Regions from separate parts of the Peribacillus sp. NPDC097225 genome, predicted to be linked through region 1. Evidence: predicted binding sites of a transcription regulator. Region 1 holds the regulator's gene; the other holds the start of a gene.
What was found. The regulator LexA, encoded in region 1, represses DNA repair genes until DNA is damaged. The targets are predictions, from matches to a motif close to CGAACATATGTTCG.
Positions count from the first base shown of each region.

Region 2: the regulator LexA is predicted to act here: its motif matches at 6,387-6,400, upstream of ACIQXH_RS01495 (Y-family DNA polymerase).

Region 1 is NZ_JBIWDJ010000002.1:518,950-535,467, forward strand. Features, by position in the region: gene ACIQXH_RS08385 (CcdC family protein) at 1-27, opposite strand, end outside; gene ACIQXH_RS08390 (response regulator) at 141-500, opposite strand; gene ACIQXH_RS08395 (cytochrome c biogenesis CcdA family protein) at 690-1,397, opposite strand; gene ACIQXH_RS08400 (Spo0E family sporulation regulatory protein-aspartic acid phosphatase) at 1,636-1,803, shown strand; gene ACIQXH_RS08405 (polysaccharide deacetylase family protein) at 1,962-2,717, shown strand; gene ACIQXH_RS08410 (TetR/AcrR family transcriptional regulator) at 2,818-3,453, opposite strand; gene ACIQXH_RS08415 (glucose 1-dehydrogenase) at 3,565-4,299, shown strand; gene ACIQXH_RS08420 (YneF family protein) at 4,646-4,861, opposite strand; gene sirA (sporulation inhibitor of replication protein SirA) at 4,946-5,386, opposite strand; gene tkt (transketolase) at 5,657-7,663, opposite strand; gene ACIQXH_RS08435 (DUF896 domain-containing protein) at 7,895-8,128, opposite strand; gene ACIQXH_RS08440 (YneB family resolvase-like protein) at 8,193-8,849, opposite strand; gene yneA (cell division suppressor protein YneA) at 8,862-9,173, opposite strand; gene lexA (transcriptional repressor LexA) at 9,333-9,956, shown strand; gene ACIQXH_RS08455 (hypothetical protein) at 10,223-10,510, shown strand; gene ACIQXH_RS08460 (GlsB/YeaQ/YmgE family stress response membrane protein) at 10,682-10,918, opposite strand; gene ACIQXH_RS08465 (peptide MFS transporter) at 11,678-13,174, shown strand; gene ACIQXH_RS08470 (VanZ family protein) at 13,267-13,875, opposite strand; gene ACIQXH_RS08475 (YqhV family protein) at 14,244-14,519, shown strand; partial or broken gene ACIQXH_RS08480 (N-acetylmuramoyl-L-alanine amidase) at 14,746-15,437, opposite strand; gene ACIQXH_RS08485 (CotD family spore coat protein) at 15,692-15,958, opposite strand; gene ACIQXH_RS08490 (PH domain-containing protein) at 16,329-16,518, shown strand, end outside.
Region 2 is NZ_JBIWDJ010000001.1:292,834-309,351, reverse strand. Features, by position in the region: gene ACIQXH_RS01530 (ABC transporter ATP-binding protein) at 1-411, shown strand, start outside; gene ACIQXH_RS01525 (MerR family transcriptional regulator) at 584-1,135, opposite strand; gene proC (pyrroline-5-carboxylate reductase) at 1,510-2,355, opposite strand; gene ACIQXH_RS01515 (MBL fold metallo-hydrolase) at 2,877-3,872, shown strand; gene ACIQXH_RS01510 (SDR family NAD(P)-dependent oxidoreductase) at 3,869-4,660, shown strand; gene ACIQXH_RS01505 (DUF3221 domain-containing protein) at 4,814-5,347, shown strand; gene ACIQXH_RS01500 (NlpC/P60 family protein) at 5,404-6,063, opposite strand; gene ACIQXH_RS01495 (Y-family DNA polymerase) at 6,460-7,719, shown strand; gene ACIQXH_RS01490 (YolD-like family protein) at 7,745-8,077, shown strand; gene ACIQXH_RS01485 (iron-sulfur cluster biosynthesis family protein) at 8,180-8,503, shown strand; gene ACIQXH_RS01480 (alpha/beta hydrolase) at 8,550-9,458, opposite strand; gene ACIQXH_RS01475 (YqkE family protein) at 9,583-9,846, shown strand; gene ACIQXH_RS01470 (MarR family winged helix-turn-helix transcriptional regulator) at 10,098-10,535, shown strand; gene ACIQXH_RS01465 (Ohr family peroxiredoxin) at 10,594-11,019, opposite strand; gene ACIQXH_RS01460 (aldo/keto reductase) at 11,259-12,167, opposite strand; gene mciZ (Z-ring formation inhibitor MciZ) at 12,225-12,383, opposite strand; gene ACIQXH_RS01450 (NUDIX hydrolase) at 12,459-13,010, shown strand; gene ACIQXH_RS01445 (endonuclease Q family protein) at 13,011-14,180, shown strand; gene ACIQXH_RS01440 (CoA-acylating methylmalonate-semialdehyde dehydrogenase) at 14,537-16,057, shown strand; gene ACIQXH_RS01435 (GNAT family N-acetyltransferase) at 16,237-16,518, opposite strand, start outside.

The DNA of each region.
Region 1 (16,518 bases):
AGCCATTCCTGTTGTTATATATATCATTTAACTCATCCTTTTTAGCTAATAGTAAGTAGGTACACACTAAGAAAACTATATAATAATTATAACCTTAAACAAAGTATATAGTACCTAAATCAGATTAACAAGGCGAGTATTTAATCCAATACCCTATTAACGGCATCCAAGACTCGATTCTCATCAAAAGGCTTTACAATAAAGTCCTTTGCTCCAGCCTCAATGGCTTCCACAACCATTTTTTGCTGCCCCATAGCTGAGCACATAATAACCATTGCAGAGGAAAACTCCTTTTTTATTTCCTTAACTGCATCAAGCCCGCTCATTATGGGCATTGTTATATCCATTATGACTAAATCGGGATTCAGTCTTCGATATAGTTCAATCGCCTCTTTTCCATTTTCACCTTCACCAACCACTTCATGGCCTGCTTTAGTCAATATATTTGAAAGTGTCATTCTCATAAATTTAGCATCATCAACTACTAATAATTGGGCCATAGCCGCTCCTCCTCATTTCAAACAACAAGCAGAACAAATAAAAGATATTCAAAGTTATATATTCCTAGAATATCTAACTTAAGTCCTAAAATCAACGAATTTTATAACTAAAGGCATAAAAAAAGGGGCCAAAGACTCAATAAAAAGCCTATACAATTCAAAAAATATATTTTTTTACATGAAAATGTACTAAAATCCAATAAACCCACCGAATAGTGTAGTTAAAACGGCAATGATTTTAGTCATCCAATCAAAAAATAAGATAATCCCCATAACAATCATTAAATAACCGCCAATTTTCATAATGTACTGACTGTAGGTTTTTATCCATTTTAATTTCCCTACAAAAAAGGATAAAACAAAGAATGGGATGGCAAATCCTAATACATAAGCAATCATATAGTTCATAGCGGCACTAGGATTTGTTACCCCTAGCGTCATGACAGTACCTAAAAGGGGACCCGCACATGGCGTCCACCCAGCTGCAAAAGCAAGACCAATAAGAATCGATCCCAAGTAACCACCAGGCCTGTTCTTAAATTCAAACCGGCTATCCTTCATTAAGGACTTCGGTTGGAAGATTCCCACTATGAATAACCCAAAAAGGACTATTAAGATGGCACCAATTTGACGAATTAACTCTTTATAATCCGAAAAGAAAGAACCTAAATATGTAGTACCGAATCCTAGCGCTATAAATACCAACGAGAAACCTAGCAAAAAGAACAACGTATGCAACATGCTTCTTTTTTGCAGCATAGTATTATCCGACTTGATTTCTCCCACGCTCATACCTGTGATGTATGATAAAAAAGCAGGATATAACGGCAAGCAGCATGGAGAAATAAAGCTCAAAAATCCAGCTCCAAATGCTAAGAAAATATTAATTTCATCCAAGACTTCCACTCCTATGTAAGACAACCTATAAACATTGTATCAAATTAGATAAAAAAATACATTTTTGGAATTGATAATTTTTCGTGACACCTGAAAAAGCTAATTAAAATGATCTTTACCCATAAGTGAAAAACTTATTTGATAACAATTCATCAAGGCTTTATAATTGTTATATTCATACATATTTTACAACAAATCTAAAAAAACGCCAATGCATTCGGATTAGAAAGGAATAGCTATGTTAAAAAGTAATGAATGTCTTGAACAAATCGAATTAAAACGAAGTGAACTTATTACTATAGTGGAGCGAAATGGGTTAAGTTCACATCTTGCCATCGAACTTAGTCAACAGCTTGACCAATTACTCAACATCTATCATGAAAAACATTATAAAACGGGTACTTGACTAAAGTGATACTGGTTTCAGTATATGACGTATATTCATCTTCATTCCTCAATGACGTGCACTTATTGCTTACCTCTCTTCTTCTCATTCCTAATCATTAATAAATAAAGACAAACTCCGCATAATAACATGTATAACCGTATTTCCTGGAGGAAACTATTGTGAAAACTTTATTTATTGCCCTATCCCTCATTATTTTGTTTCCTGCCTCGTATAACGAGTCCCAGGCAGCAACAGACAGCAGAGCAGTTTACGAAAAAACAGGAAATGTTATTTGGGAAGTGAATACTCAAGAAAAAATCGTTGCCATTACATTTGATGATGGGCCCCATCCAGACTATACTCCTCAGATCCTGGATCTTTTAGCAAAATATAATGCAAAAGCTACTTTTTTCGTAGCGGGTAATAAAGTGAAGAGCTACCCAGATGTTTTAAAAAGAGAGATTAAGGAAGGTCATGAAATTGCCAACCATACTTATACTCATCCATATGATAGGAATATAACTGCTCATAGACTATCATCGGAATTAGATGATACGGATAAGATTATATGGGACCTTGCACGATATAAACCCTCTCTTTATCGTCCTGTAGGTGGTTTCCATAATGACACAATCATCAATACTGCGGTTAATAAAGGATTTAAAGTGGTACTCTGGTCTTGGCATCAGGACCCAAAAGACTGGGCTAGGCCTCCAGCCAATAAAATATCAAACCACATCATTAAATCCTTGCGACCCGGAGATATCATTTTACTTCATGATTGGAGTGACCGCCCCCAAACAGTTCGTGCTTTAGAAACAACACTAGCTTATCTTTATAAAAATGGTTATGAATGTGTAACCGTATCCGAATTATTGTATCGTTCAAACCTTACCTTACCTGAATTTTTCAGGGTTTTCCCATTGAAATAGGAAATATAATACGTTTTATTTATTCGGTCAACACTAGTAATAGGCCACTCTAATCAAATCGATATGTCACCCCAGTATCAGTTAGGATGTTTCAACCAATTTAAGCCCTTATATAGTGGAGGAACATCTCTTTTAAAAACTGTTGCTGATCAATGGGGGTAATTCCCGAAGATGGTATAGCTACCTTTTCATGCAAAGTGATTCTCGTTGAAAATATGCTAAAACAATTTGTTATTGTTTGAAGAGCTAGCTCCATATTTATATCCGAACGGAGAGAGTCATCTTCAACCCCTTGCTTTATGATTTTGAAAATTTCACGCGATAACTCTTTTTGTATGTCGATATAGGATTCAATATTTTCTAGAGGCTCGTTTTTATATGAGGAATAGCTTTCAAAAGCCTCACGAAATAAGGTGACTTTTCTAGCTGGTCCATTCGCGATCTCTAAAAAATATTCGAATAACTCTTCAAATTTTTCGTATGCGTTCTTTTCTGAATCGGCAATCTTTTTTAGGTCGTCTTGGAAATTACTTAAAATGAATACAGCAACCTCAACGATTAAATTTTCTTTTTTAGGAAAGTAACGAAATAAGGTGGCTATACCGACATTTGCCTTTGTAGCGACATCTTGCATCTGTACATCATATAATCCTTTTTCTGAAAATAATTCCTCCGCTGCAAGGATTATTTGTTCTGTCCGATGCTTTTTATTTTTTTCTCTAGTATTTGAACTCACGATTCATCGGTCCTTTCTCCTATTGCTTGATATATTCTGTTAAATAGTATAAAATAAAAATGCATAAAATGATAGTTCAACTATCAAAAAAATAATAATGAGGTGTTATTTATGGAAAGGTTATTAAATAAAGTAGCGATTATCACTGGCGCAGCAGCCGGCATGGGTGCGACTCATGCGCGTAAATTTGTTGAAGAAGGCGCAAAAGTTGTTTTAACCGACTTAAATGAAGAAGCCGGAGCAGCCCTAGCGAAAGAACTAGGCGAAAACGCCATATTTATTAAACAAGACGTTTCTAGCGAAGCCGATTGGCAGACTGTCGTTAGCGAGACTGAAAACACATTTGGCCCAGTAAACATTTTAGTAAACAATGCAGGAATAAGCCTTAATAACTCCATTGAAGATACAACCTTGGATCAGTACCTTAAAATCGTAAAAATTAACCAAGTATCTGTATTTTTGGGAATGAAAACCGTTGTTTCATCCATGAAGAAAACTGAAAACGGATCAATCGTCAATATTTCTTCAATGAACGGGCTAGTGGCTGGTGCAATTGGTTATACGGATACAAAATTTGCCGTTCGCGGAATGACAAAAGCAGCCGCAATTGATTTTTCACGTTATGGAATCCGCGTGAATTCAGTACACCCAGGTGTGATTGAAACACCAATGGTAACCCAAGGCGATGCTGTTGAAGTCATCAAAGAATTTGCCAAACATATTCCTCTTAAACGCGTGGCACAGCCAGAAGAAGTCTCCAATCTCGTTCTTTTCCTAGCTTCCGAAGAATCAAGCTATTCTACAGGAGCTGAATTCGTAATTGACGGCGGATTAACTGCACAATAATAGAAAATGACACATACAACACAGGTTGCCCCCTTTTATCTTGGGGCAACCTATTTTTCATTTAATGGCCATTTGAATGGGATCCCTTCTATCTCCTCTTTCCTTTCTGTATACTTAAATATAAATTTTTTCCAGTCCTGGCCCGTATAACTGATTCTTCTTCACGCAAAAAACCCCCTTCTCTGGTAGATTTCGTCAGAGAAAGAGGTTTCGGATCGTGATGAAAGATAAAGCAAACAAAAATTTATGATGAAAGATTACTCTGTAATGCATTTTATGATTTGCTCATCCTATAATAGCCATAATCAATCGATTAAAAATTAGTGCATAGCGATTTTCATGCTATTTATTTGGTTTGTTGTTTATTCATAGCACTCATCATTTGATTAATTTTCTTTTGGGACGGTTTCATACCCATTTGCATCATCATCATTTTCAACATTTGTTCGTTAATTGGCGGATTTTTCTTTAAGTAATCCATCATGTATTTACGAGCGATGAAAAATCCTAGCACTATTCCCAAAATCAATGCTAGTACGCCAACTAGAATGTAAACCCACATACTATTTCCTCCTTCATGTTGTCTAACATCAGTGTACTAGACCAAATATTATTATACAATACCCGCTAGCGAAAAGTCCCCCATTTAGACAAATTTTCTTTCTTTAATCGGTTTTAACCAACCATACTTTTCATGTTCAAAATCAATGGCTAGAAAACCTGGTTCGCATTTGCGAATACATTCAAAGAAAGCAGTCTCCGCTTCAACGTCACCCTCAGATTTAAGTATTATGGATTCACCCTCAATAGTTAAGGCCGCCTTGCTTGTTCCACTTGTTTTTTCTAAATAGTATTTACCGTTTTGCGACCAAAAATTCATCTTTTTCTTTAACCGCTGTTCAATAACAGCCTGCAATTGGATTACGGGAACTGTCTTGGTGACATATTCGATTTGTTTTTGCAAAATACTCCTTAGTCCACCCTTTGCTTGAATATACTCCAAAAACAAATTGAAGAAAAGCTTTTCCCTACCATAATAATGATGGGCGAATTCATCTTCAATCAAAAAAATCTGATAGGTTCTCATTAGCCTATACCTCCCTAGGATCTCAATTTATGAACAGATATTAAAACGTAATGGCTTTTGCCATGAACCTTTATAAACCTTTACCCATTTGACACATTTAATCGATAATTAATTATTCTTATTATATCTTGACAAAACAACAAGATATGTTGTTTGCTGGAGAAATTTTCATCTTTTTTTGTCGAATGGGATTTTTTTAAATAAGTCCTCATTTACTGATATAAGAAAAACTGACACCTCATAAATAGGTGTCAGTCAGGTCTTACTCAATTATTTAACAAGCATCTCTTTCACACGAGCTACTACATTTTCAACGGTAAAGCCGAATTCTTTCATAATTTTACCGCCTGGAGCTGAAGCGCCAAAATGATTAATGGCTAAAATTTCACCTTCATCCCCTGTATAACGGTCCCAGCCAAAAGGTGAAGCCATTTCGATAGCCAGACGTTTTTTGACAGCCGGGTTGATTACACTTTGTTTGTATTCCTTGGATTGAGTTTCAAAACGATCCCACGATGGCATGCTGATAACGGAAACTTCAATTCCTTCCTCCGACAATGCTTGCTGTGCTTCGACAGCTAGATGAACTTCAGAACCAGTAGCCAGTAGCAATGCATCCGCTACTTCTTTTTTAGCGTCTGATATAACATACGCACCTTTTAACACACCTTCATAAGCAGTTTCTGATGTGTTTTTGATTGTCGGTAACCCTTGTCTTGTTAACACAAGTGCCGTTGGTTTATCTTTAGACTCAATAGCGACCTTCCAAGCTGCTGCAACTTCATTACCATCAGCTGGACGAATCACACCAAGATTAGGCATGGCACGTAATGAGGCTAATTGTTCGATAGGCTCATGTGTCGGTCCGTCTTCACCAACAGCGATACTGTCGTGAGTGAATACATATGTTACAGGAAGTCCCATTAAGGCAGCCATTCGGATGGATGGACGTAGATAATCAGAGAATACGAAGAATGTTCCACCGTAAACCTTGATGCCACCATGTAGCGTCATCCCGTTCAATGCTGCTCCCATAGCGAATTCACGTACACCAAACCATATATTACGTCCACTATAATTTCCAGGCAATAGATCTGTAGCACCTTTGATGGATGTATTATTTGATCCTGCTAAATCGGCTGAACCTCCAATAAGGCTAGGTAGTTTTTTCGCTAATGCATTCAATACTTCTCCACTGGAAGCACGCGAAGCCAATGTCTTGCCTTCTTCATAAACTGGAATTTCCTGATCCCAGTCTGCAGGTAGTTCACCTTTTATAGAAAGCTCCAGCTGTTCTGCGAGCTCAGGGTACGCTTCTTTATATTTATTAAAAAGTTCATTCCATTCTTGTTCTTTTTTATTTCCAGCTTCTACACATGCTTCATTAAAGTGTGCATATACTTCATCCGGAACATAAAAGTCTTCTTCGAATGTCCATTTGTAAGCTTCTTTTGTCAACTTCATTTCATCAGCACCAAGAGGAGCACCGTGAGCGGCAGACTTACCAGAGCGGTTAGGAGAACCATAACCGATTACTGTCTTCACTTCGATTAAGGTTGGACGAGCTTCATCAGTCTTTGCTTCTTCAATGGCTTTTGCGATTTGTTGTAAATCGTTGCCGTCTTCCACTCTCAGATACTGCCAGCCGTATGATTTAAAACGGTCTGCTACACTTTCACTGAATGATTGGCTAAGATCTCCATCAAGAGAAATATCGTTTGAATCATATAAAACGACAAGTCTTCCTAGTTGAAGATGGCCTGCTAAAGAAGCAGCTTCAGCTGAAACGCCTTCCATTAAGTCTCCATCCCCACAAATACTATATGTATAATGATCAACTACATTATAAGAATCACGATTGTAGCTTTCAGCCAAGTGACGTTCTGCCATTGCCATACCTACAGCCATTGCAATCCCTTGGCCAAGTGGTCCAGTAGTGGCATCTACACCAGCAGTATGTCCGTATTCAGGATGCCCAGGAGTTTTACTTCCCCATTGACGGAAACCCTTTAAGTCATCCATTGTCAAGCCGTAACCTGATAAATGCAGGAGACTGTATAATAGCATGGAACCATGTCCTGCCGATAAAACAAAACGGTCTCTATTAAACCAATCAGGATTTTTCGGGTTATGATTCATATAATCAGTCCACAGCTTATATGCCATGGGAGCTGCACCCATAGGCATGCCTGGATGACCTGAATTAGCCTTTTCAATTGCATCGATCGATAATGTACGAATTGTATTAATAGAAAGTGCATCTAATTTATCTAACATGTGTAAAACATCCCTTCCTGTAGTGTACCTCTTTATATTATATTGACTAACTTAATATCACAACTAAAATAACCATTTCTTGCACAGCTAATTCAATTTTCTACTAATTAAGGATTTACCAAGGTTAGGTTAAACCAAAAAAGAGAATACATACATCGATGCATTCTCTTTTTTCACTTTACATTCCTCATGAGTAATCCTAATGATGGGGCCATCATCAGTCCTTATTGGTTAATGTAAACCTTTTTTTTCTTTAATGTTTTTTATTTTTTGAGGCGTGACATCATTACCTTCTGGATCGATAACTTTAACATTTTCTAGCGTATCAGCCATTGAACGTCTAAATGTCTCCAAATACTCACTTCGTAAGGAAGTTTGCTCTTTCGCCTCTTCTACAGTTAAGCCCTCTCCCTTAGCTTTTTTAGAAAGTTCATTGATACGGGCCATTTTTTCTTTTGATAGCATAATTTTTCTCCTTTATATATACGGATATTGACATGGTATTAAAAAAAAAGTGAAATTACAAGTTCTATGATTGATTCTCCGGTGTACCTTGCTGGTATTCCAAGAATCTGCGGTGTACCGTTGCTTTTGACACTTCATAGCCAAAGCCTCTCAGTGTTGCCGCAATCTCCGCAAAAGTTAATCCATTCGAACGCAGTTTCACAATTTCTTCTATGGGTACTTCTTTACGATCCCTACCAGTGGAGTTTCTTTGGTTCTTCAGGTTTTTCTGGGGCCGGTAGCCATTTTCAACGGCCCTAAGCATACCACGTTTAATTTTCAGGTTATGTAGTTTACGTTGATATTCTTCTACAATACCAACAATTTGGATAACCATGGCATCAGAGTCCGATAACTCTAATTCACCATCATGAGAAAGTGTGAAGATCTTCACTCCTTCTTTAAGTACAACATGAAACAAGGCAATTTTAGCATTACCTCTTCCCAACCTAGTTTCATCTTGAATCAGGAGAACATTCGCTTCCTTTGTCTTAAAAAGATCAAGCATGTCAAATATCCCGTCACGGTTCAGTTCGTAACCACTTGCCTGCTCTCTTATTATTGAAACGACTTCCATGTCATTATGTTCTGCTAACTTTACTAATTCCTCTTCCTGCCTAGCTAGCGAGGTTTCCTGCGTTTCTTTTTCTGTACTTACCCGACAATAGATGACTGCTTTCATATGAACCTACCTTTACTGCTTACTAGCCAAACTTTGGACTACTTTTTCACTTTCAACTGGTATGACAATGATTTGACCTGCCTTAATCGTATCCGCCCTTACACCGTTATACTCTTCTATCCAACCAATGAATTCTTTTTTTGTCAATTCGGTTTGACCATATTCTTCTGAAATCTCCCATATAGTATCACCTTCGTTAATTTCAATCGAAAGGAAATCCCTATTTTGATTACTATCTAATGTGAAAGAGAATAAAATAGACAAGATAAATACAAATCCTGCTAATAGAATCGTATAAATATTATTTTTGCAAAATGTCTTCATTAATATCCCTCCATAGCGAATGTACGTTCGTTTTTAGTTGATGATTGAATTATAATACGAACGTTTGTTTCAGTCAACAACCAAATTCGAACTTATGTTTGTATAGCATGGAGAGCCATGCTATAATATAGCAAAGAATTATAGAGAAGAGGTGCGTATATGACTAAACTATCAAAACGGCAGCAGGATATTCTTGATTTCATAAAAGATGAAGTTCGTCAAAAAGGTTATCCACCTTCCGTTAGAGAGATTGGCGAAGCTGTGGGACTTGCATCAAGTTCGACTGTACATGGACATTTATCTCGTTTGGAAAGCAAAGGCTTAATCAGACGCGACCCAACTAAACCAAGGGCCATTGAGATTTTAAATATAGAAGAATCTAATAACATTCCAAAAACAAACGTAGTTAACGTACCACTTCTCGGAAAAGTAACCGCAGGTATGCCGATAACTGCCATCGAGAACATAGAGGAATACTTCCCTCTTCCTGAAAGTATGGTTCCACATGATGATCATGTGTTCATGCTTGAAATTATGGGTGAAAGTATGATTGAAGCAGGAATTCATGATGGAGATTATGTCATTGTAAAACAACAAAGCAATGCCAATAACGGAGATATCGTCGTGGCCATGACGGAAGATGATGAAGCCACCGTTAAACGATTCTTTAAGGAACCGGATTACATACGGCTTCAGCCAGAAAACTCCAATATGGAACCTATCATTCTAAGAGATGTAACCATTCTTGGAAGAGTGATCGGGCTATATAGGCAAATTCATTAAAAGCGCGCAAATTGCGCTTTTTTTTTATTATTTTAAGTCTATGTATTTCATCCCATGTATATGACAGAAAGAATACTATAATATTTTAATAGAGATGTTAGTCGATTAGATTAAGCCACTTAACTTACATGTTATGATGAATCTAAATATAATTGTAATATCAAAAGAGCTTTGATCAATAAACCGAGTCAAATAAACAAGGTATAATTCTTTTATATCCGGTGAAATTAGTTCAATAGACATTTCTTTTTGAAAGTGGTGTTACTATGGATTTTCCGACGATACATACGAATTTTTGGGATGCTGTAATTGCCATTCCAACTATCATGATTTTGACTCAAATCATAAAATACCTCTTTCCTATCCCCCGAAGTTACGTACCCACTATTGCTTTATGTCTTGGTTTAATCCTTTCTATATTCATAAGCCATCGGCATCACTTGACTACTGGGATTTTTATGGGATGGTTTTACGGATACGCCAGTATCGGTAATTACGCCGCACTTAAAACAGCTTTAGTTTCTTTTAGGAACTCTGATAATCATTCGGATTGATTAAACACTGATGGATTCTTCGATCGAAAACCTTTATTTTATTACGCAAAAAAACTGTCCAGTATTGTTGAACAGCATTTTCAAGCAATAATGGACACATATAGATCAGCTTTCTCTAAACCATCTACACGTGATTCTGGCAAATTCATTCAATCTTGTACCCTCTGCTTTCTACCTCCATCTTGTATTTCTCATGATAATGGATACAATAAACACAACAATTATGGCACCCAGTAACGCAGGCACAATGTAAAACCCTTCTGTCTCAGGTCCGATTGGCCCTAATATTGCAGTACCAAGCCATGCTCCAACAAATCCAGCAATGATATTTCCAATAATTCCACCCGGCATATCCCTTCCTAAAATCAGACTTCCCAGCCATCCAATTATTCCACCAACAATTAACATCCAAATTAGCTCCAAAAATAACCACCTCCTTTCTCTAAAATTTATGAAATTTTTTTATTAATAGAACAGACTTGTGACTAATGAAAATCACTTTAAGCTCCTCAGTCAATAACTTATCGGCTGTTTATATACTTCTACCTATATAGGTACTATAAAAGGCCGCCCTAAAAAGGCGGCCTTTAGTGTTTTAATCTTCCGTTTTCCCTACTCCAAAAAAACCATCCGGTAGGAATGATTGAAAATTATTATTTGGTTATAATAATAAATACCGCCAGACAACTGCAATTGTCTGGCGGCACCACATGGTAAAAAAGAAAACAATTAAATTGCTTTCTATACCAGAATAAGTATTTTAGCTTCTTTTGTCGATATGACAATATTCCTATTTTCAATATTTCACACTATTTCCTACTATATTTTTTAAAATTTCAACCTTATTCATCATCATTTTTCCTACACATTCATTTAAAATCAGATTTCCATAGTTAGTTGAATGGTCTTACAATTCGAAATTCTAATTTACCGTTTTTTGGATTTATATCAGACTAAATAGTACTTTTTCATTTCAAAGTGGATTTAATCGAATTTTAGACTCCTAATATATACCTTATTACCTATTTATGCTATTTCAATAGTCCTGTATTTCACAAAAAAAGGATATAAATACACCTTATTAAGAACTATTGTTAAAATACACTAAATATTCTTTACAACTGCTCTAAGAAAAGTTATTATACTATAATAAAAGGAGGAGAATGTATGTCATCATCAATAAATAAACAGAAAATTTTGGATAGCATTCCTCAAAAAGGTTTTTTCGGAAACCCTAAAGGGCTATTCACACTTTTCTTCACGGAGTTTTGGGAGCGCTTCTCCTATTATGGTATGAAGGCCATTCTTGTATACTATATGTATTATGAGGTATCTAAAGGTGGACTAGGTCTTGATGAAAAAACATCTCTAGCCATTGTATCCATCTATGGATCGTTAGTATATATGTCCGGAATTATTGGTGGCTGGTTAGCCGATAGGATTTTCGGAACACAAAAAGCCGTTTTTTATGGCGGTATATTGATTATGCTTGGTCATATTGCACTTGCGATACCAGGTAGCATATCCATGTTCTTCGTTTCCATGATACTAATCGTTATAGGTACAGGTCTTTTAAAACCTAATGTATCCAGTATTGTTGGAGATCTATATGCGGAAGACGATAACCGTCGAGATTCGGGTTTCAGCATATTCTACATGGGAATAAATACGGGTGCATTCATTGCTCCGCTTATTGTCGGAACAGTTGGAATGAAGTACAATTTCCACCTTGGATTCGGTATTGCAGCCGTTGGTATGTTTATTGGATTAATCGTCTTCATGGCTACAAAGAAAAAAAATCTGGGACTTGCAGGAATAACCCCTGTCAATCCTTTGGCTCCGAATGAAAAGAAATCTGTTTACACCAAGATTGGGCTAGCTATTTTAATTATTGCCATCATTTGTGCAATCGCTATCTCAAATGGTCTCTTAACACTTAATAGCTTTATCGGCCTTGTTGGTATTCTTGGAATTCTTATTCCTACCATGTATTTTATTGTCATGTACCGTAGTCCGAAAACAACAGCTGTTGAGCGTTCACGTTTACTAGCCTATATCCCTTTATTTATAGCAGCTGTCATGTTTTGGGCCATCCAAGAACAAGGCTCAACTATTTTAGCAAATTATGCTGATAAACGGACACAGTTAGAATTTGCAGGTTTTCACATTTCACCAGCATGGTTCCAATCTTTAAACCCATTGTTCATCATTACTTTAGCTCCTTTATTCGCATGGTTATGGGTTAAATTAGGGAAACGTCAGCCAACTATACCTCAAAAGTTTTCAATTGGCCTATTCTTTGCTGGTCTATCATTCCTAGTAATTTTGGTTCCCTCTTATTTTGGAGGAGCCGGTTCATTAGTTAGCCCATTATGGCTTGTACTTAGTTATTTCCTTGTAGTAATTGGAGAGCTATGCTTGTCACCTGTTGGTATGTCAGCTACCACTAAACTTGCTCCATCTGCGTTCTCAGCACAAATGATGAGTTTATGGTTCTTAGCCAATGCAGCAGCACAAGCATTAAATGCTCAAATTGTAAGATTTTACTCTGCGGACACAGAAATGGTCTATTTCGGGGCTATCGGAATCACTTCATTGATTTTAGGATTTATCCTATTGGCAATATCACCAAAGATTCAAGGCTTTATGAAAGGCTTACGTTAACAAATGTAAAGCCAGCTTCTCCTATCATGGACAAGCTGGCTTTTTTTGTTTTTCGTCAAAACTGTATGTTACTGGACCCTACCGGATTTTCATTATGCATTCCGCTTTGCGGGGATAATATCTATCACTTTCACGAACCAACGATACAAGAAATATCCCAAATATACCCCAATAAGGTTCAAGATCAGATCGTCTATATCCAAACTTCCTCTTTGAAAAACATACTGGCATATTTCTATGATTGAGATTGAGAAAAAGGGAATAAGAAATCTTGGAATACCGGTCATCTTTTTTCCCTTTCTGGATAGCAGGTACAATCCAAATGGAATGAATAATCCTACATTTGCACTTAGATTATAAAAAGAAACAAGCCAATTCGAATCACCAGTTAAATAAGGGCTGATTGTAGATAACGGGATAATATTATACGAATATTCCTGTCCTTCAGGTCGGAAGAAAAGTAAAACTAGCAAAGAGAAACTATAACCACTTATCGCTACCTGCCAATACAATCGGGGTAGTTTTATTGTTTCCCCCCTGACCAATAAGACGATCATCAACACAGAGACTACAATACAAACCCATACAACCATGATCACCCAAGGGTTCAAATAGAATAGGAGTTGAAGAAAAATAGGTAGACCACCGAAGAATAACCCCTGTGAGAACAGAAGCGTAAGCAATAGCGTTTTATAAGTCATATGGGGCCCTCCTTCAAACGAATACCATTACATCCTAGGCTATTGAGGACATACCGTCAATATGAAAGATATAGCGCTTGGTACAACACTCATAAGATTTCCTACTTTTTCTCTCCGTTGACATACTCCTTAACACGTAATTTCTGACCGACTTTTATTATATATATATATATATTGGTATCTATCGGCTATCGTACTGTTTAGCCAAGAAAGATACCGTGTCACCTGACTTCCACCTGACCCCCTTCATAAAGTCCATAACGATGGGTTTTTTCAAATGGAACGACCACCGGGATAGGATAAAGTTGTCCTATTTTTTAAAATAGATTCATAAGATAAACGTGCACAAAAGTTCGGAGGGGAAAATCATGTTTATAGCTTTTGAAAAAGCCGTTCTTATAATGGGTTTACTTCGTTTGCTTTCGGGAAGTATAGAAATATTCGCAGCTATACTCATGTTAAGACTTAATGATATCGAAAAAGCGTTGGTTGTGAATAGTTCCCTCGCACTCGTTGGACCTATAATACTTATTAGTACAACAGCTGTTGGTTTATTCGGGATGACCGAAAAGCTTTCCCTCTTTAAAGTTTCATGCATCTTAATAGGAGTGACCATTATATTTATTGGAATAAAAAGCGAATAATAAGCATAAAACAATCATTCTCAATAAATGGGATTGCCCATGATAAAACATTTCGGCACCTTTTTGATTTCACCAACGATATTTTCAGATTATCTACATATATGACAGCCATTTCTACAATTCACTTAATCAACTTCTTTAATCTCAATAAGAGAAGGGATTAGATATGGTGTGTAGTGTGGTATCTCGAAGTACTTGATAATGTTTCATTCACCATCCAGAGCTATCATTTCACTCGCAGTTTTTGACCGATTTCAAGGTAATTGGGTTTAACCTTAGGGTTCAGAGCTAAAAGTTTAGACACACTTGTTCCATATTTTATGGCAATGCTATAAAGAGTATCACCCTTTACAATCGTGTGAGTGTTACTTGGTACCTCCTCTTTCCTTTTCAAATTGAATGATTTAACGATTCCATTGATATGTCCTTGAGCCAAATTTTCAATAAAAGCACTCTTTTTCAACTTAGAGGCATCAGAAACATTATCGATGAAGCCATTTTCAGTCAATAAAGCAGGCATAGTGGATTCCCGAAGCACATGTAAATTTCCCGTTCTTTGCCCACGATCTTTCAAATCCACAAGTTTCAGAATTTCAGCGTGGATATTATCCTGGTACTTTTTAGTAACCTGATTAGTGGATGTATAAATATAATCTTCATATCCTTGTCCACCACCGGCATTAATATGGACGGACAAAAAGAAATCAGCTCCCCAAGCATTTGCTTCGTTTGTCCGTGCCGATAAGGACGGATACGTATCTCCTGTACGACTCATCTTTGTCGATACATTCTTATACCGTGCAAGAAACTCCCTGATTTTTTTAGCAATTTTTAATGTAAGATCTTTTTCTTTCAATCCATTTCCTATAGTGCCTGAATCTTCCCCCCATGACCTGGATCAATATATATTTTCACCATAATTATCACCTCCTATTAATTCTATGTATGTCCCCTATAAATGCTTGTACATATGTCATTTGATTACCCTCAAAGCAGTGATACACGACTAAAGAACTTGCATAATACAGGGATGGCCCTTATTAGAATGACAGTACAGCATATATTCTTTTAAATTCAAATGATTATTAAATAAAAGTATGTTCTACTCTTTGAAACTGACTACTTCTTAAAAAGAAAAGGCGCTCATGTCTGATGAGTGCCCTACATGTTAATTATCTATTCCAAAACGGTCTGCAACGATTAGAGTTATTAACATTGCTTCCGCAGTCTAAATTTTCTTCCACTGTTTCATATACTTCCCGTTCCCTTACAGGATAATAATGTTCATTTCTAACAATGGTTCTATTTACATTGATAACTTCAGTAGGGTGTATATGCTTCACTACCCGTCGATTCACTCTGGTATTAACAACCGTTTCAGTTGGGCTAGTAATCACTTCTTCCCTTTGTTCACGGCACTTCCTACAATTACAACTCATTATAAAATCCCACCTTTAATTAGTTTTAGTACTTACAGTGTAGCTTATGAAGTAAGGTGGTAACTTGTACTAAACGAATACACTAATTTTTATATTGGTCAGGATAATATAAATGAAACCACTGAATAAGTCATTACTAGTCAAAAATAGATCATTTGTATTTATAATCAAAGTAATACAAGAATAAAGGAAGTTATACGGTTCCCCTCAACAACACTGCCAATTAAAGATAAAATGACCAAAATTGCCCGCTTACAATACTAATTCAATAGTGCTACTATTTATTTAGGTTTTTTTACCTATTTTAAATATAAGTCAAAAATTAAACACGGATTTTTAGAGTAAAACCAAGTTTTAAGGAGGAAATAGCATGGGATTCTTAGATGGATTAATCGGTAATGCTTCAACGATAAGTAAAGATGAAGCAATAAAAGAACTAGAACAGATTCTAGCGAATGGTGAGGATGTAGATGCTGCGTTTAAATTAATAAGAGATTTGATTGTATTTACAGACAAACGCCTTATATTAGTGGATAAGCAAGGAATTACTGGAAAAAAGG
Region 2 (16,518 bases), on a different contig from region 1:
GATAGCCTGAGTACACTCCATTTAGGATTGGAAAATCGGATGAATGCAAAAGTGGGGTTATTATCGGGAGGGGAGCGTCAGGCATTATCGTTATTGATGGCGACCTTCACCGATCCGAAAATCCTGCTTCTCGATGAACATACAGCTGCTCTCGATCCATCCAGGGCAGAGCTTGTTACAAGCCTGACGAAGGAAATTGTTGAAAAGAACCGGTTAACTACATTGATGGTGACTCACAATATGCAGCAGGCCATCGATCTTGGTGATTCTTTAATCATGATGGATAAAGGCCAAATCATTTTCGAGGCAAGAGGCCCGAGAAAACAGGCACTGACTGTTGATAAGCTCTTGAATGAATTCCAGCGTATCAAGGGTGAAAAAATGCTAAATGACCGTGCGGTGTTGATATAAAGTGAAAGAGGCCTAGCGCTCAAGGTGAATGACCTTGGACCGAGGCCTCTTTTTTCGGCGGAATCGGAAGGGTTTACTATCGAGTGACTGAGTCTCGCCTTACGGAAGGCCAAGAGAACGGGTTGACTGCAGAGGACAGTGGACGTTCGGAGAGAATTCAAGGTCCTCCTGCTTAATCGCTATCAGCTGTGCTCCAAGGAGAATTGTCATCTTTTTTGGTTCCAAAAAAGTTTCTCATGAAGGACTTTTTCTTTGTTTTTTTAGCGGCGGCAGCTTCTTCGGTAGCGAGATAAAAATCTGCTGGTGGAATGGTGGCCGCTTCTAATGCTTCAATACGGGCTTCAAGTTTAGTGACGAGCTTATGCATGTCTTCCATTTCACTTCTATGCTGTAATAGTTGATAGGAAACAACGTCATCCGCTTTTGTTTTCAGACTTTTTTCGAGCCTGGAGACTCTTTCGTTTAGGTGATCTTGTCCTTTTTCCGACTCAATAGGTTGTTTAACAGTGGCCTTTCTGGTCTTCTTTTCTGAAATGCTCACCTTTTGTAAGACCACTCCCTCGTTCAGCTGGTCTTGGATTTTCCTCAATAAGTCAATATCTTCCTCCGAAAACTGGTAATGACCTAGCTGATTCCGTTCTACTTCCATGTTCAATTGGGTAACCCAGCGTTGAATGGTACTATGAGAAACGTTCAATAACTTGGCAACTGCACTTGTATTCATCTAGATTCCCCTCCTTTTGGTTGTAGAATTCTAGATAAAAGAAGCGATTCCTTTGCCGTTGACAAAACAAGTACTGATTCGCCAAAGATAGTGGATTTCCTACCTGTTTTTGCTGCCATGTCGATTTTATTTACCGGTACCGTCGTATTTCCAGTGGGTGTTCTTCCCGACGTAATTCAATCATTTCGGAGGGAAAAACATATTTGCCAAGTAAGCTGGATAAGCGGGAAGGGGATTTTAGAAATATTCGATTTGAAATATGGGTTAATCTTGAAGGATGGATGACAGCTTCTCTTCATTATCTTAGTCATGGCCATTTAGACACAATAGGCTGTTAACTCCCAGTTGGGAATCAACAGCCTGTTTACTTGTTGTTATTGGGGAACTACATATTTAGCCAGCTCTTTACTGATTTGATTTCCCATCCGCTTGGATTGTTCGGTGGCTTCTTGAACACAGGAGATAAATGCTTCTTGTACATGATGGGCTTGAAGTGCTTTCAGGCCAGCTTCCGTTGTCCCTCCCGGTGAAGTGACTTCTTTTCGCAGTACCGCTGGTGTTTTTGGCGATTTCTGCAGCATCTCAGCTGCACCGGTTAAAGTCTGAAGGATTAATTGCTTTGCTGTTACGGCATCAAGGCCAATGGATTCCGCGGATCTTTCCAGAGCCTCGACCAAATAATAAATATAAGCGGGACCGCTTCCGGATAAGCCCGTTACGGCATCAAGCTGTGTTTCTTCGACAATGGCAACTGAGCCCACCGTTTCGAAAAGTGTGATGGCCGTCTGCAATTGCGATTCAGTTGTATGTGCATTGGCCGATAGGGCAGTGGCTGACTTTCCAACGGCTGCCGATGTATTAGGCATAGCCCTTACGATGGCGACCGGTTTGGCTGCAATCCCTTCAAGGCTTGCCGTATGGACCCCTGCCACAACGGAAATGAACAGCATATCTTCCCGGATGTATTCCTTTATGGATTGTATCGTGGTTAAAATATCTTTTGGCTTTACTGCAAGTACTACTATGTTTGCATTCTCTAGTAGTTGCGGAAGAGACCGTGTTGGGGTAATCCCATATTGTTCTGTTAGATAAGTGAATCGTTCATCATTTTTTTTGTTGGTCACAAAAATGTCAGCCGGGTTTATTACTTGCTGAGTGACCAAACCGGAAATGATTGCTTCGGCCATTGATCCAGCCCCGATAAAAGCTATTTTTTTCATTTCACTCACTCCTTTAATGCATACTAGTAACGGTCAGTTTTCCCAAATAAAATAAAAAAGACCCCTCATCCAATAAAGGACGAAAGGTCTGGCTTCCGTGGTACCACCTTTGTTCAACTCCTACAAAATAAAAAGGAAGTTGCACTTGAATCCGCTAACGTGGGATGAACGTCAGTTTTACTGAAGGCTCATAAGGTAGGTTCAATAATAGAGAGGACGGTGAAGCTTTTCAGCACATTTAAGAACTTCACTCTCTTTACGCCATCCATTATTTACTTGGCCTCAATCATAGCCGTGCCGTCTTTAATTACTTGTGATTATGAAGGATGCATGAGTACTCTGTCAATAGTAATATATGCTGAGCCTTAAAATATAGTCGTTAATTATGTGAAAATAATGACAATGTTCAGGATTATATGTAAAATAGTGATTACATACACAGTTTTCTAATAAAATAAGGAAATACCAAATTTTACGGATATATAAGCTTATTTAAATATAATATTAAGGTGGAAATAGACATGGTGAATTGGAATGGGGATATCGCAAAGCTTTCTCTGCCGACGCCGTTTGCAGTGGGCGATGTAAATGTTTACATAGTTAAAGGAGATGCCTTAACTTTAATTGATACGGGGGTTAAAACCGTACAATCAAAAGAGGCACTGAATGCTGGACTTGGGGAATTAGGGCTGCAACTATCTGATATTGAACAAATAATCTTGACGCATCATCATCCAGACCATGCTGGTGCACTCGATTTCTTCGATAAGAAAGTCCCGGTGTATGGTCATAAAAACAATCAGCGGTGGCTGACTCTAAGCGATGAGTTCCTTGACACCCATAATTCTTTCTTTCTAGACTTTGCAGGGAAATTGGGCGTGGCTGAAGAATTGAAACATAGATTGACCCATGACAAAGAAGAAATCCAATTCCTTAGTAAAAGGAACATGCAAGCACATTTGGCTGAGGGTGACGAACTTCCGGGCCTTCCAGGATGGCGAGTGATCGAGACTCCTGGTCATGCGCAAAGCCATGTTTCCTTTTATCGGGAGAGTGACGGCTTAATGATTGCAGGAGACCACTTACTTGCAAGAATTTCGCCTAATCCATTAATGGAGCCACCCTTGATTGTGGGTGGCGTTCGTCAACGGCCATTGCTTCAATACAATGCCTCCCTTCAAAAACTATTAGACTTTCCGATTTCTAAGGTTTATTCAGGACATGGGGGAGAAATTGATGGAGAGAAAGTGTCCGATTTGATTCGATATAGATTTGAGCGACAGCATAATCGGGCCATGCAGGTGAAAAGCATGCTCCAAGAAAAACCTTTAACGGGATTTGAAGTGTGTCAGCGTCTCTTCCCAAAAGTTTATCGTCAGGAAGTCGACTTGACACTCTCGGAAACGGTCGGTCAGTTGGATTATCTGGAGGATTTGGGTGAAATCGAATTGGAAATGCAATCGGGTGTCATTTTATATTCAAGTGCGACGACAGTTTCTAAGGGGATAATCTATTGAGTAAATTAAGCGGGAAAGTCATTGTCATTACCGGGGCTTCGGGAGGAATTGGAAAGGAAATTGCGATTCAATCTGCCCGACTTGGGGCAAGACTCGTTCTTTTGGCAAGGAGCCTGGATAAATTGCAGACTCTGAAGGAGAGCCTGACCAGCCAATACGGGGTCGATGTTTTTGTATGGAAGTTGGATGTTTCCGATACAGAACAAGTGGAAAGGGTCTTCGTTGACATCCACGACCAGGTCGGCACCGTGGATGTGTTGGTCAATAATGCCGGGCACGGTACGTTTAAAGAAGTCCTTGATACGGATTTAGAAGAGAGTAAAGGGATGTTTGCTGTCAATGTAATCGGCTTGATGGCCTGTACGAAGTTTGTGCTTCCACATATGAAGCGCAAACAAGCGGGCCACATCATTAATATTGCGTCACAGGCAGGGAAAATTGCAACACCTAAGTCCACACTTTATTCAGCCACTAAATTCGCGGTGCTTGGTTATTCGAATGCTCTCCGGCTTGAATTGATGGAAGACAACATTCATGTGACCACCGTTAATCCTGGGCCAATCGAAACCAACTTTTTTACTATAGCGGATGAATCCGGGACATATATGAAGGGCATTAAGAAATTCATGCTTAAGCCTGAGGATGTAGCAGCCAAAATCGTTGCTGCCATGCTAACTAATAAACGGGAAGTCAATCTGCCCGCCTGGATGAATATGGTGAGTAAGTTTTATACCTTGTTTCCAAGAATCACTGAGACCGTTGGGAAAAAAGCATTTTTTAAAAAATAGATACTTCTAAATATAAGTGAAGATTACTATTTTAATAAGAAATTAAGGGAGTGTCATCTGACATTCCCTTTTTTTGAATTTATTTGGATTATCTTTCCATCTTATGTAACCATTTCATTGGTGAATTCGTCTGTTTTATAGGAGGGATTTTGTATGAAGCTCGTTATGGGAAAGTCTTTTATCTTTTTATTCCTTTTTTTCATTCTGGGAAGCTGTCAATCCTTCTCTGAAGAGCAACCCCATAAGTCCATTGGCAAGGGAGAAGAAGGATTCATTACAGATTTAGATGATAAGCGGATTCTGATAAAAGGGACGTATTACAAGGTGAAAAATCATACGTATATACAAGATGAACATGGGGCAAAGCTCAGTTATTCAGACTTGGCAATCGGGATGAAAGTTAAACCATGGTACGGTGGAGAGGTCGAAGAATCATTTCCTTCGAAAGCGGATGCAGAATTGATACGGATTTTAAAGGATGAAGAGAGTCTAGAAGAGCAAAAGGCCGTAACTGCTGCACTTGAGCATGTGACTAAAGCTCCTAGTCAGCGTTTCATGGTTCTTGAAATCATTCATTTCCCTTCCGAGCATGTATACAATATTGAAATGATGAATCGCTCCAACTTGGACGCATCATTTACTGTGACCGTAGACGATTCTACTGAAGAAATCTTATATCTAAAATAATAAGGGGGCAGAATCAAATAGATTCTGCCCTGCTTTGTTTTAACCTCATGTTTTTTTTATAAAGTTTTTGCACCCAGGTATTTTGGCGCCCAATAGGAGTTATTCATATCGGTGATGGTAATTCCTTTAGAAGAGGAAGCATGAATGAACTGATTGTTTCCAATGTAGATTCCAGCATGGGAAACACCCGTCTTTCCAGAAGAAGTATCAAAGAATACAAGATCGCCTTTTGATGGCGTTGATACTTTCAATCCGGTATTCCCGTAAAGCTGGGATGTTGTCCGTGGTAGGGTAATTCCTTGTGATTTTTGGAATACATAATAGATGAACCCCGAACAGTCAAATCCTGCTGGTGTCGTGCCAGCCCATTTGTATGGCGAGCCTATCAATGTTTTTGCATAATTAATCATGCTTGTATTATTGACATTATAAACACCGAGCGCATTGAAGGTATTTCTTCCTGCAATCCCATCGGCAGTCAATCCTTTAGCTTTTTGAAAGTTTTTTACGGCAGTTGTTGAATAGGTTCCGTAGTAAGTAGTCGATGAACCAGTATATGTGAAATAACCTTTAGTTTTTAATAGGGTCTGTAGTTGTTTGACATCACTATGTGTCATTCCGGGTCTGAGGGTTTGATCTCCAATATTTGCAAACGCCTGAAGTGGCGTCAGCATTAATGCAGAAGCAACAGCAGCTGAGGCAATCCATTTCTTCATGTATCTCATTTCCTCTCTCTATCTCTCTATTTTTCTTTAACAATATTATCCTACAATACCATTGTGACAATCAAACCAGTTTTTGATTACATTTTCATTACAAAAAATAAGTAGTAATACTTAGTGAAAATCAGCGAAATCGTTTTTCTTAAATAGTAAAAGGGTTAAAAGACTCGGTTCCCCTTTTAGGCAAGATACCAACTAATTATATTTATAAAAACTAGTTGGATATAATGGATTACTTTTAAATTAAAGGGTATTTATGGGTATTTAAAAAGTTCCCATAAATAGGTGGAAATTTGTCATGAAACTTCCATTGAATGCGAACGTTTATTCGTTTAGAATGAGGGATATAATATAAACACGAACATATATTCTGTATAGGGTGAAGAAAAAATGGATTATAGCATGATGCCGAAACAATCAATTATGTGTATTGATATGAAAAGTTTTTATGCTAGCTGCTCAGCGGTCATGCATGGATTGGACCCGCTCGAATGTTATTTGGCAGTGGTGGGTGATAAGAATAGGGAGGGGAGCATTGTGCTTGCGGCTTCTCCAAAGCTAAAGAAGGAATTCGGTATAAAAACCGGTTCCCGGAAGTTTGAGATACCGAAAGATCGACGCATTCTAGTCGTTGAACCCAAAATGGCCACTTATTTGAGAGTTTCGACGGAGATTACGCGCTTGTTTCACCGCTATGTTCCAAAAGAAGCGATTCATGTATACAGTGTGGACGAAAGTTTTTTGAAAGTTGATGGAGCGGCTTCTTTATGGGGGGATGCCTGGAATATTGCCAGGAAAATAAAAGATGACATTGAAAGGGAATTACAGATTCCAAGTGCAATCGGGATTGGGCCGAACATGCTGATGGCGAAGCTTTCTCTTGATCTCGAGGCCAAACATACAGGAATAGCTGAGTGGACATATGAAGACGTACCAGCTAAGCTTTGGCCGATTTCTCCGCTTCGTGAAATGTGGGGGATAGGAAGGAGGGTGGAAAAGACCCTTCATGGCATGGGAATATTCACTGTCGGGCAACTTGCCAATTATGACCTTCAATTGCTTGAAGCGAAGTTCGGGATTATGGGCAATCAGCTTTATCATCATGCCTGGGGAATCGATTTGTCAGATCTCGGGGCGCCGATCATCGAGGGGCAGGTCAGCTTTGGTAAAAGTCAGATTTTACTCCGTGATTACAAGGAAGAACACGAGATCAAGCAGGTTATGGTAGAAATTTGTGAGGAAGTCGGAAGAAGGGCTCGTACCCATAGGAAGGCTGGACGGACGATCAGTCTGAGCATTGGTTATAGTAAGGATGAGTTTGGCGGTGGGTTTCATCGCTCCCGTTCGATTGAGGAACCGACAAATATCACAATGGAATTGTATAAAGTCTGTCTTGAACTTTTTTATGAAAACTATCATAAGCAAAAAACGGTTCGTAGCGTTTCGGTCACACTCTCGAATATTGTGGATGATAATGAGATGCAGCTGACTTTATTTGATGCTTCACGGTGGAAAAAGCGGGAATTGAGTTATACCGTTGACCGCATTCGACATAAATATGGTTCAAAATCACTGTTGCGCGCGGTTTCGTATACGAAAGCCGGGACGGCCGTTTATAGAAGCGGATTGCTTGGCGGGCATAAGGCTTGACAAAGTCGTCAGAGGAGGAAAAAGAATGATTCATGATCGGGGGCGTATCAAATGGACATCCATGATGCTACCGGAACATGTGAAGATGTTGCGGGATTGGGTGGCGGAGGATAGCCATGAAGCAAGACGCATTCTCGATGAACAGCAGTTTGAAGAAATGAATGCTGTGATGGGGGAAGCGATGGAAGAAGGTAGAGAGGTCATGATTGCCTATTATGACAGAACCCGATACCAGCTTTTAATCGGAAGCATTCATTATTATGATGAATGCTTGCAAAGACTTCATATTATTGACCATTTTCAGCAACCACATTATATTCAACTTTCCCATATAGCGGATGTAAGATTGATGGAATAAGAATGGTGGGATTATCCCCATGGATGCACAAGAGTGCGGGAAAAGGACAGGGGTCCTTTCATCGTTTATAATGGGGGAATGGAACGAATAGGGGGAAATGAGATGTACATTGAATGGACAGATAGAGCAGCCGAAAAACTTTCCGATAAAATACAGGGAAAAGAAGGACATTTACAGTTGAAATATGATACAGATGGCTGTGGTTGCGTAGTAAGTGGCGTGACAGCTCTTTGGCTCGTTGACGAGCTTGAGGAGGATAATCAAAAAGTGGAGACCAATGGAGTTCCCCTTTATGTCGAAAAATCTAAAATGATTTTTCTCGATGATATCATGACAATAGACTTTGTGGTCGAAGCAAACTGCTTTCAGCTAAAAAGCCCGAATCAAATCTTGAATCCAAGGATGAGTTACTTTAATAAACTCTAAAAAAAGCAAAGGGAGAATCCCGATAGTCGTGGGATTCTCCCTTTGTCTATTTCAATACAAGCTGTTCGAGAAATTGGTCGATCCGTTCCTCATATTCCTTGGGATTAGCATTATATGATTGTGCGTGAGCCCCGTTTTTTGCGAGGTAAAGTTGTTTTGGTCCTTTTTTTGCTTCATATAATTCAAGTGTCATGGAGGCGGGAATGAAAGTATCAGGTTCACTGTGAATGAACAGCACTGGTTTTTCGATAGTACTAATGAAATCTATCGGTGATACTTCGTTCGTCCAATATCCATCACGAAGTTTGATGAACATGCGCCCAAGTGGAAAGATGGACCAGGTTGGAAAAGGGATTTCCATGCCGATTTGATGTTGAATTTGCTTTTCAAAATTGGAAAATGGACAATCGGCAATATAAAAATCTGCTCCATCTTCAAGCATGCCCGCATATAGAAGAAGGGTCACAGCCCCCATGGATTCACCATGAATGCCGAAGAAAAGATCTGAACCTTTACGTTTTTTTAACTCGTCAATCACGGCTTTCAAGTCGAATTTTTCATAATGTCCATAGCTGCTTGTTTTCCCACCGGAGTCTCCATGACGACGGTGATCGTAGATGACCGCATTGAATCCACGCTTAAGGAAAATGTTCATGTACTTGATCGAGTTCGTTTTATTTTCTGTCACGCCGTGAGCAATAATGATCCACTTATTCGTAGGATGTGGTTCAATAAACATGCATTTCAAGGAATACCCAGATGGAGAAGGTACCCAGATTTCGCTTTTAGGCAGGGTATCAAAATCCTCTTGAATGAACCGTTTAGCCAAGACTTCACGATCTTTGATGAAATCATCTTCCTTCTTCTTCATGTACATGAGCCGATTAGAAAAATAAATACCGATGCCGACCATATACGTCAAGATGCCGGCAATTGCGAGACCCCATTTTTTCATGGTGAACCTCCTTGTTTTTAGTTTATTTTACCATGTTGAAAAATAAGAAAATACTGTTAAGAAATCGTCACGGGTAAAACCGGAGTCATGGTATAATAATGTATAATGTCAGGGGGTTTTAAGGATGAAAAAGAAACAGCCGCGCAATCAAAATCAAAGTAAAAAGCAAGAAAAAGAAGCATCGTCATCATTGAAACTTGGTGATATGCTCAATCAAGATATCATGTCGCAGCTTCGCCAAAAACAAAAAGAATTAAACGATGCGGAACAAGAGAAGAGAGCAGCAGAAGAAGAAAAGAAACGTCAAGAAAGAAAACAGCGTGAGAAAAATAAATCATTCGAAGAGCTGTTGGGTGAAAGTGATCTTAACTGGAAAAACTATAAATGATTTTAAAGAAATCGGGATGTTTATTATGACCCGACCAAAAAAACTATAAATGGAAAGCATCTTCGTTGGTACCCATGTACTTATAACGGGGATGTTTTTGTATGAAGAAAATGACATGGAACAAATTAAATTCCTTCGTAATTCTGTTTGGATGGCCGAATCGCTTTATTTTATAAAGCATAACGATTATATTAAAAGTAAGTTTGATAGGTACCCGCTTATCGAATGGACTACTATTAGTTGGTGATGAAATGGAAAAAAGAATAGAATCTGTACTGGAAAATCAACTATGCTTCCTTCTATATGCAAATTCGAGGGAAATGACCAAGAAGTATAAACCACTACTTACCAAACTTAACGTAACGTATCCTCAATATCTCGTTCTGCTTTTACTATGGGAGCAAGACACGCTTACAGTGAAGAAATTAGGGGAGTTACTTGCACTTGATTCAGGAACGCTCACTCCCATGTTGAAACGGATGGAGCAGAATGGGCTCATTGTTCGTGAACGGTCCACTAAAGATGAAAGGTCTGTCATGATTCAGCTGACTCGAAAGGGACTTGATTTAAGGGAAGAAGCCTGTTTCATTCCTGAACGCATTTCGGATATGTCCGGTGAAGATAAGCAAGTGGTTGAGGATTTGAAAGCGTCGCTGCTTCAACTATTAAAAACCTTGCAAGCACTTTGAAGGAATAGAAAAACGCCTGGGTTCACTTCAAACCCAAGCGTTTTTTTGTGAAATTGCTTTATTCTACTTCAATTTCAATGGCAACATCCACATTTCCGTTGATTGCTTTTGAATAAGGGCACATTTGGTGAGCTTTATGAACGAAAGTTTCAAATGAATTTTTATCGATTCCTGATCCCTTTACGACTAATGTTACAGCCAAGCTGTATTGATGCATATCACCCATCAATAAACTGACATTGGCTGTGACGTTTGAAGTAAATGTAGCACCTTCAATCTTTCCAACCGATTGTAAAGCACTATCAAAACAAGCCGCATATCCTGCTGCAAAAAGCTGTTCAGGATTAGAAGCTTCAGGCATCTGTTTAGCCCTTGGCGTTCCGGGCATTGCAATATCAACCGTAAAGTTTCCATCAGCTGAAATGGCCGTTCCTTCTCTTCCTCCATCAACCGTTACAGACGTCGTAAATAGTGTTTTTGTCATTGTTTATCTCCCCAATCTTTTCATTTAGATTGTGCACAATTGAATTGTATACTATCAATTAAGAAATAGCAACAGAAAAGATCTTAGAAAGAACTCACCCTACACTTTTGCAGCTGAGTTATTTAAAAGTGTAGGGTATGACTCCCGGAATAAAAAAAAGCTATCCAACCGTAGGTGTACGGAAAGGATAGCTTTGCAGAGAAATGATTGCTAGTCTTTAAAGGGTGTTCAGGTTAGATTTATTCCCGGTGGTTTGCATATTTGCTTGCTTTGGTGAGTTGCTTCAACAGATCAAGTTCATCTTTTGAAAGAGAAGGGCTGTTGGCAGCCTGACAGTTTTCGCGAAGCTGTTGCACCGTGCTCGCCCCGGCTACGGCAGATGCAACGCATTGGTTCGATAATACATATTGCAGAGCCACAGCATTCAGCTTCTTGCCGGAAATCTTCTCTTTTAATTGTGGAAGTAAGTCCTGGAGTGCTTGATAGCTATAATCGAGGTAGCCGTCCTCACTAGCCTTGTTAAGCATTTTTTCACTTAGCAGCCCTTTGGCGAGAGGCCCCCGAGCAATGATGCTGACCTGCTTATTTTCCAAAAGTGGCATCCACTCTTCCGGACGGCGGTCCAGAAGGCTGTACTGCATCATCACGGAATCAATATCTGAATTCTCGACAAATGCCTTTATTACATTGGGCCGAATCGATGATATTCCATAGTACCGAATCAAACCTTCTTTTTTTAAGTCCTCAAAGGCTTCAATCGTTTCCTCCAAATTATCTTCAATCGTACCGCCATGCAGCTGATAGAGGTCAATATAGTCGGTGCCTAGTCTCTTTAGACTATCTTTTACGGCCGTCTTGATATAGTCACCAGATGGATCCCAGCTCCAGCCTTCTTTATTTTCCGTCCAGCGGTTTCCGACTTTCGTTGCTATGTACACTTGATCGCGAACTGGCTTTAGGCTTTCTCCCACAATTTCCTCGTTCACTCCAAAATCATATAAGTCAGCGGTGTCGAAGTAATTGATGCCTTCATGTAAAGCAGCCTTCACAATTTCGGCTGCCTTTTTTTGATCGGTTCCTAAAGACATGCATCCAAGTCCAATTTCGGATACAAGCAAATCCGAATTTCCTAATCTGCGTTTTTTCATGTTATCCTCTCCTTTATATCTTCATTGTAAAGGAGGAATCATTTTCACTCAAAGATTTCACTTGATCCTTTTTAAGGGGTGAGGTTCTTGTCGATGGATATCTGCAATCCAGTCATTGACATAAACATAGTCACTTTGTAGACTTTTGAGTTTTTGAACAATCTCCCAACTCTTTCCGGAGAAAACAATGCCATTTTCGAACACATGAATTTTCATCAAATCGCCCTCCATCCCTAGTATGGTAAAATGTATGAAGAATCATGCTGTAATTAGAACAGAGGAGTGGACAAGTTGAAAAAATTCGAAGAGAAAACATTATCAAGCAAAAAGATATTCACGGGTAAAGTAATCAATTTACAAGTGGATGATGTCGAGCTTCCTGATGGGAAAACGAGTAAACGAGAAATCATCAAGCATCCCGGGGCAGTCGCAATCATCGCTCTTACAGCTGAAGATAAGATCATCATGGTCGAACAGTACCGTAAAGCGTTGGAGAGAAGCCTGGTTGAAATTCCAGCAGGTAAGCTTGAAAAAGGGGAGGAACCCGTTCGGTCGGCAGAACGTGAACTTGAGGAAGAGACGGGCTATGAATGTGAAAGAATGGAGCATATCATCTCTTTTTATACGTCTCCAGGCTTTGCGGATGAGCTAGTCCATCTCTATTTGGCCCACAATTTGAAAAAGAAAAAAGATGCGGCACCATTGGATGAAGATGAGTTTGTCGAGGTGATCGAGCTGACATTGAAGGAAGCTCAAAACTATCTGGATGAAGGGAAGATCCAAGATGCCAAAACGGCCTACGCCGTACAATATTTGCAGTTGAAAAAGGCGTTGAATGAATAAATGAAAGAATACTATGCTGATTTCCATATTCATATCGGCAGGACGAGAAGTGGGAAGGCGGTTAAGATCACCGGAGCTAAAACGTTGACCTTCAGCAACATAATCGAAGTGGCAAGCGAACGAAAAGGACTCGATATGATAGGGGTTATAGACTGCCATTCTCCTGAGGTTATTGAAGAGATAGAAGCTGGAATTCACAATGGGGAAATTACGGAAATGGAGGGTGGCGGACTTCATTATCGGAACCTCACCATCATCCCAGGGTCGGAAATTGAAATATATGACCACAATTGCCATGGACCGATTCATGTTCTTGCCTATTTTCCAAATATGGAAGTGCTGAAGAGGTTTTCATCATGGATGAGTAATTATGTGAAAAATATTACGTTGAGTTCCCAGAGGATTTATTGTGACGGGCGAAAGTTGCAAGAAATCGTCAAATCCCTTGGAGGGCTGTTCATCCCTGCGCATGTTTTCACCCCCTTTAAAAGCTTGTACGGTAAAGGCGTAAAGGAAAGCCTGGCGGAAGTGTTCGATCCGAAGCTCATTGATGCCATCGAACTTGGTTTAAGCTCGGATACCTATTTGGTGGAGGACATAAAAGAATTGAAATCGTATACCTTCCTGACGAATTCCGATGCCCACTCCCTTGGAAAGATAGCCCGTGAATATCAAATGCTATTGCTTCAAGAACCGAGTTTTACAGAGTTGGAAAAAGCGCTTAAGGAAGAAGAAGGTCGTAAAGTGACAGCCAATTATGGATTGAATCCCTTATTGGGTAAATATTATCAAACCGTTTGCGGAAGTTGCCTTCATAAAATGGCCATAAATGCTGAGGCATGCAGTGAATGCGGAGGCAAGAAGATCATTAAGGGAGTTTCCACACGTATTGCCGAATTATCCGTTTCTGGAAAAGGGGAGGAAAAGAGGTCCCGTCCGCAGTATATTCATCAGGTTCCGCTTGATTTCATTCCGGGCCTTGGCCCGAAGTCCATGGACAGACTATTGGGGGCCTTCGGAACAGAGATGAATATCCTTCATGAGGTGACTCTCGAACAGCTTTCAGAGGTCGTTCCATTGAAATTAGCCCACTTTATAGATTCCGCAAGAAAAGGGATATTGGGTTTTGATGCAGGAGGAGGCGGCAAATATGGGAAAGTTAAGATGTGATAACACAGGCTTTCCCGATATAAACTTTTCAAAAGGCATTTCTAGATGGAAGTGCCTTTTGTGCTTGTTATAGATATCACTTCGTAGCAATTAGTCTTTTTGTGAAATAGAAAAGGGATTCATTTAACACTTTGTATAATGACTAAAAAGCCAGGAAGTTACACAATAGGAATAGGAAATAAATCATAATAAGGAAGTGACACGAATATAGGCGCAATATGCTGGCGTAAACTCGCGACTGAAATTCCGAGTTTAATTATCTGAGTATTTTGTGAGTTTGTGGGTGACGGATTACATAAAGGAAATGCTTCACCCCTACTATATAGTAAAATCTCGAACAATTAGGAGGAGTTATAATGACTGAAACAATAAAAGTAAAAGAATTATCTCATTTTATAGGCGGTCAAATGGTTGCAGGGCAAAACGGGAGATTTTCGGATGTATTCAATCCTTCAAGTGGAGAAGTCATTGCGAAAGTACCGTTAGCTTCGATTGAAGAAGTAAAGGGAGCCATTGATAAAGCCAAAGCTGCATTTCCCGCTTGGCGTGACATGTCCGTAGCAAGGCGTGCGGATATAGTGATCAAGTTTCGTAACTTGCTTACGGAACATACAGATGCCCTAATTGATCTGATTTGTACAGAAAGCGGTAAAACGGCAGAAGATGCAAAGGGCGAGATTACCCGTGGAATAGAATCTGTGGACCTTGCCATTGGAGCGCCCCATTTAGTGAAAGGGGAATATTCCGTCAACGTCGGTGGACAGATCAATGTCTATTCGGCGAAGTACCCACTTGGCGTCGTAGCAGCCATTTCTCCATTCAACTTCCCGATCATGGTGCCACTGGCCCAGACGAGCATGGCAATTGCTGTAGGCAATGCAGTCATTCTGAAAGCTTCGGAGCGAGTTCCAATGACAGCTTTATTCGTGAGTGAATTATGGAAGAAAGCAGGATTGCCGGACGGTATTTGGACCGTTATCAATGGTGATAAGGACGCTGTCAATGAATTATTGAGAAATCCAGAAGTGGAGGCAATCTCCTTCGTGGGCTCTACGCCGGTGGCTCAATATATTTATGAGACGGGAGCGAAACATGGTAAGCGTGTGACGGCTCTTGGTGGCGGGAAGAACAATATGGTTGTCATGCCTGATGCGGATTTAGAACAAGTGGCAAACTCTTTTATTGGAGCTGCATATGGAGCTGCATCCCAGCGTTGCATGGCCATTTCAACGCTCATGCCTGTTGGAGAAGAAACAGGGGATCGTTTAATAAAGATTTTAAAAGAAAAAATCGGCGCATTGAAAGTGGGCTCTTACACAGACCGGGAAGTTGACTTCGGACCTGTTATATCCCAACAATCAAAAGAGTCGGTAATTGCGGCGATTGACAAGAGCATTGAAGAAGGTGCAACGGTAGTGTGTGATGGACGGGAATTAGACATCGTGAAAGAATCCAGAGGTTTCTTTGTCGGCCCGACATTAATTGACCATGTAAAGCCAGGAATGGATATATATGAACAGGAAGTGTTCGGACCCGCCCGTAATGTTGTTCGGGTCGCTTCACTAGAAGAAGCGATTAAGCTGATCAACGAACATGAGTTAGGGAATGGTGTCACCATTTTCACCAATGATGGAGCGGCAGCTCGGAAATTCACAACGGAAATTGACGTTGGAATGGTAGGAGTTAATGTCCCGATTCCAATCCCTGTCGGCTACCATAATTTTGCTGGATTTAAAGGGTCTAGATTCGGTGAAGGTCATATGTTCGGACCAGACCAAGCCCGTTTCTTTACAAAAACAAAAACTGTCTCAGAACGATGGTTGACATCGTCCGCCAATACGGGGTCGACATTTGCCTTTCCAAGCAATAATGATTGAAGATTGAAATACAAAGAATCCCTGAAACTATTTTAGGGATTCTTTAAATCCTTTTAATAAAGCTTCATAGAAAGAGAGTTAATTGGAACGTAAAGTATGGAAAGCGAAAGAGGAGTTTTGCTTTTTAAAGCTAATGGAGAGAGTCCTGACAGGGAAAACTGATGCTGCCAGGGCTCTTTTTAGTTTATTATTTTTGCATAAATGCAAGTGTCTCGTAATGTCTTGCCGTCGGCGCTTAAAGCATCATTATGTAAAATCCCTTCCAGGGTAAATCCAAGCTTTTCAGGAATCCGTTTGCTGGTAAGATTATTGGGATCACAACGGATTTCAATTCTCTTGGCCCCATAATGATTAAAGGCGAATCTTGTTAACCTTTCTACCACTTCAGTTATATATCCTTTGTTCCTGTATTCCGTATCGATCCAATAACCGATTTCAAACTTGGGGATGTCCCAGTTAAT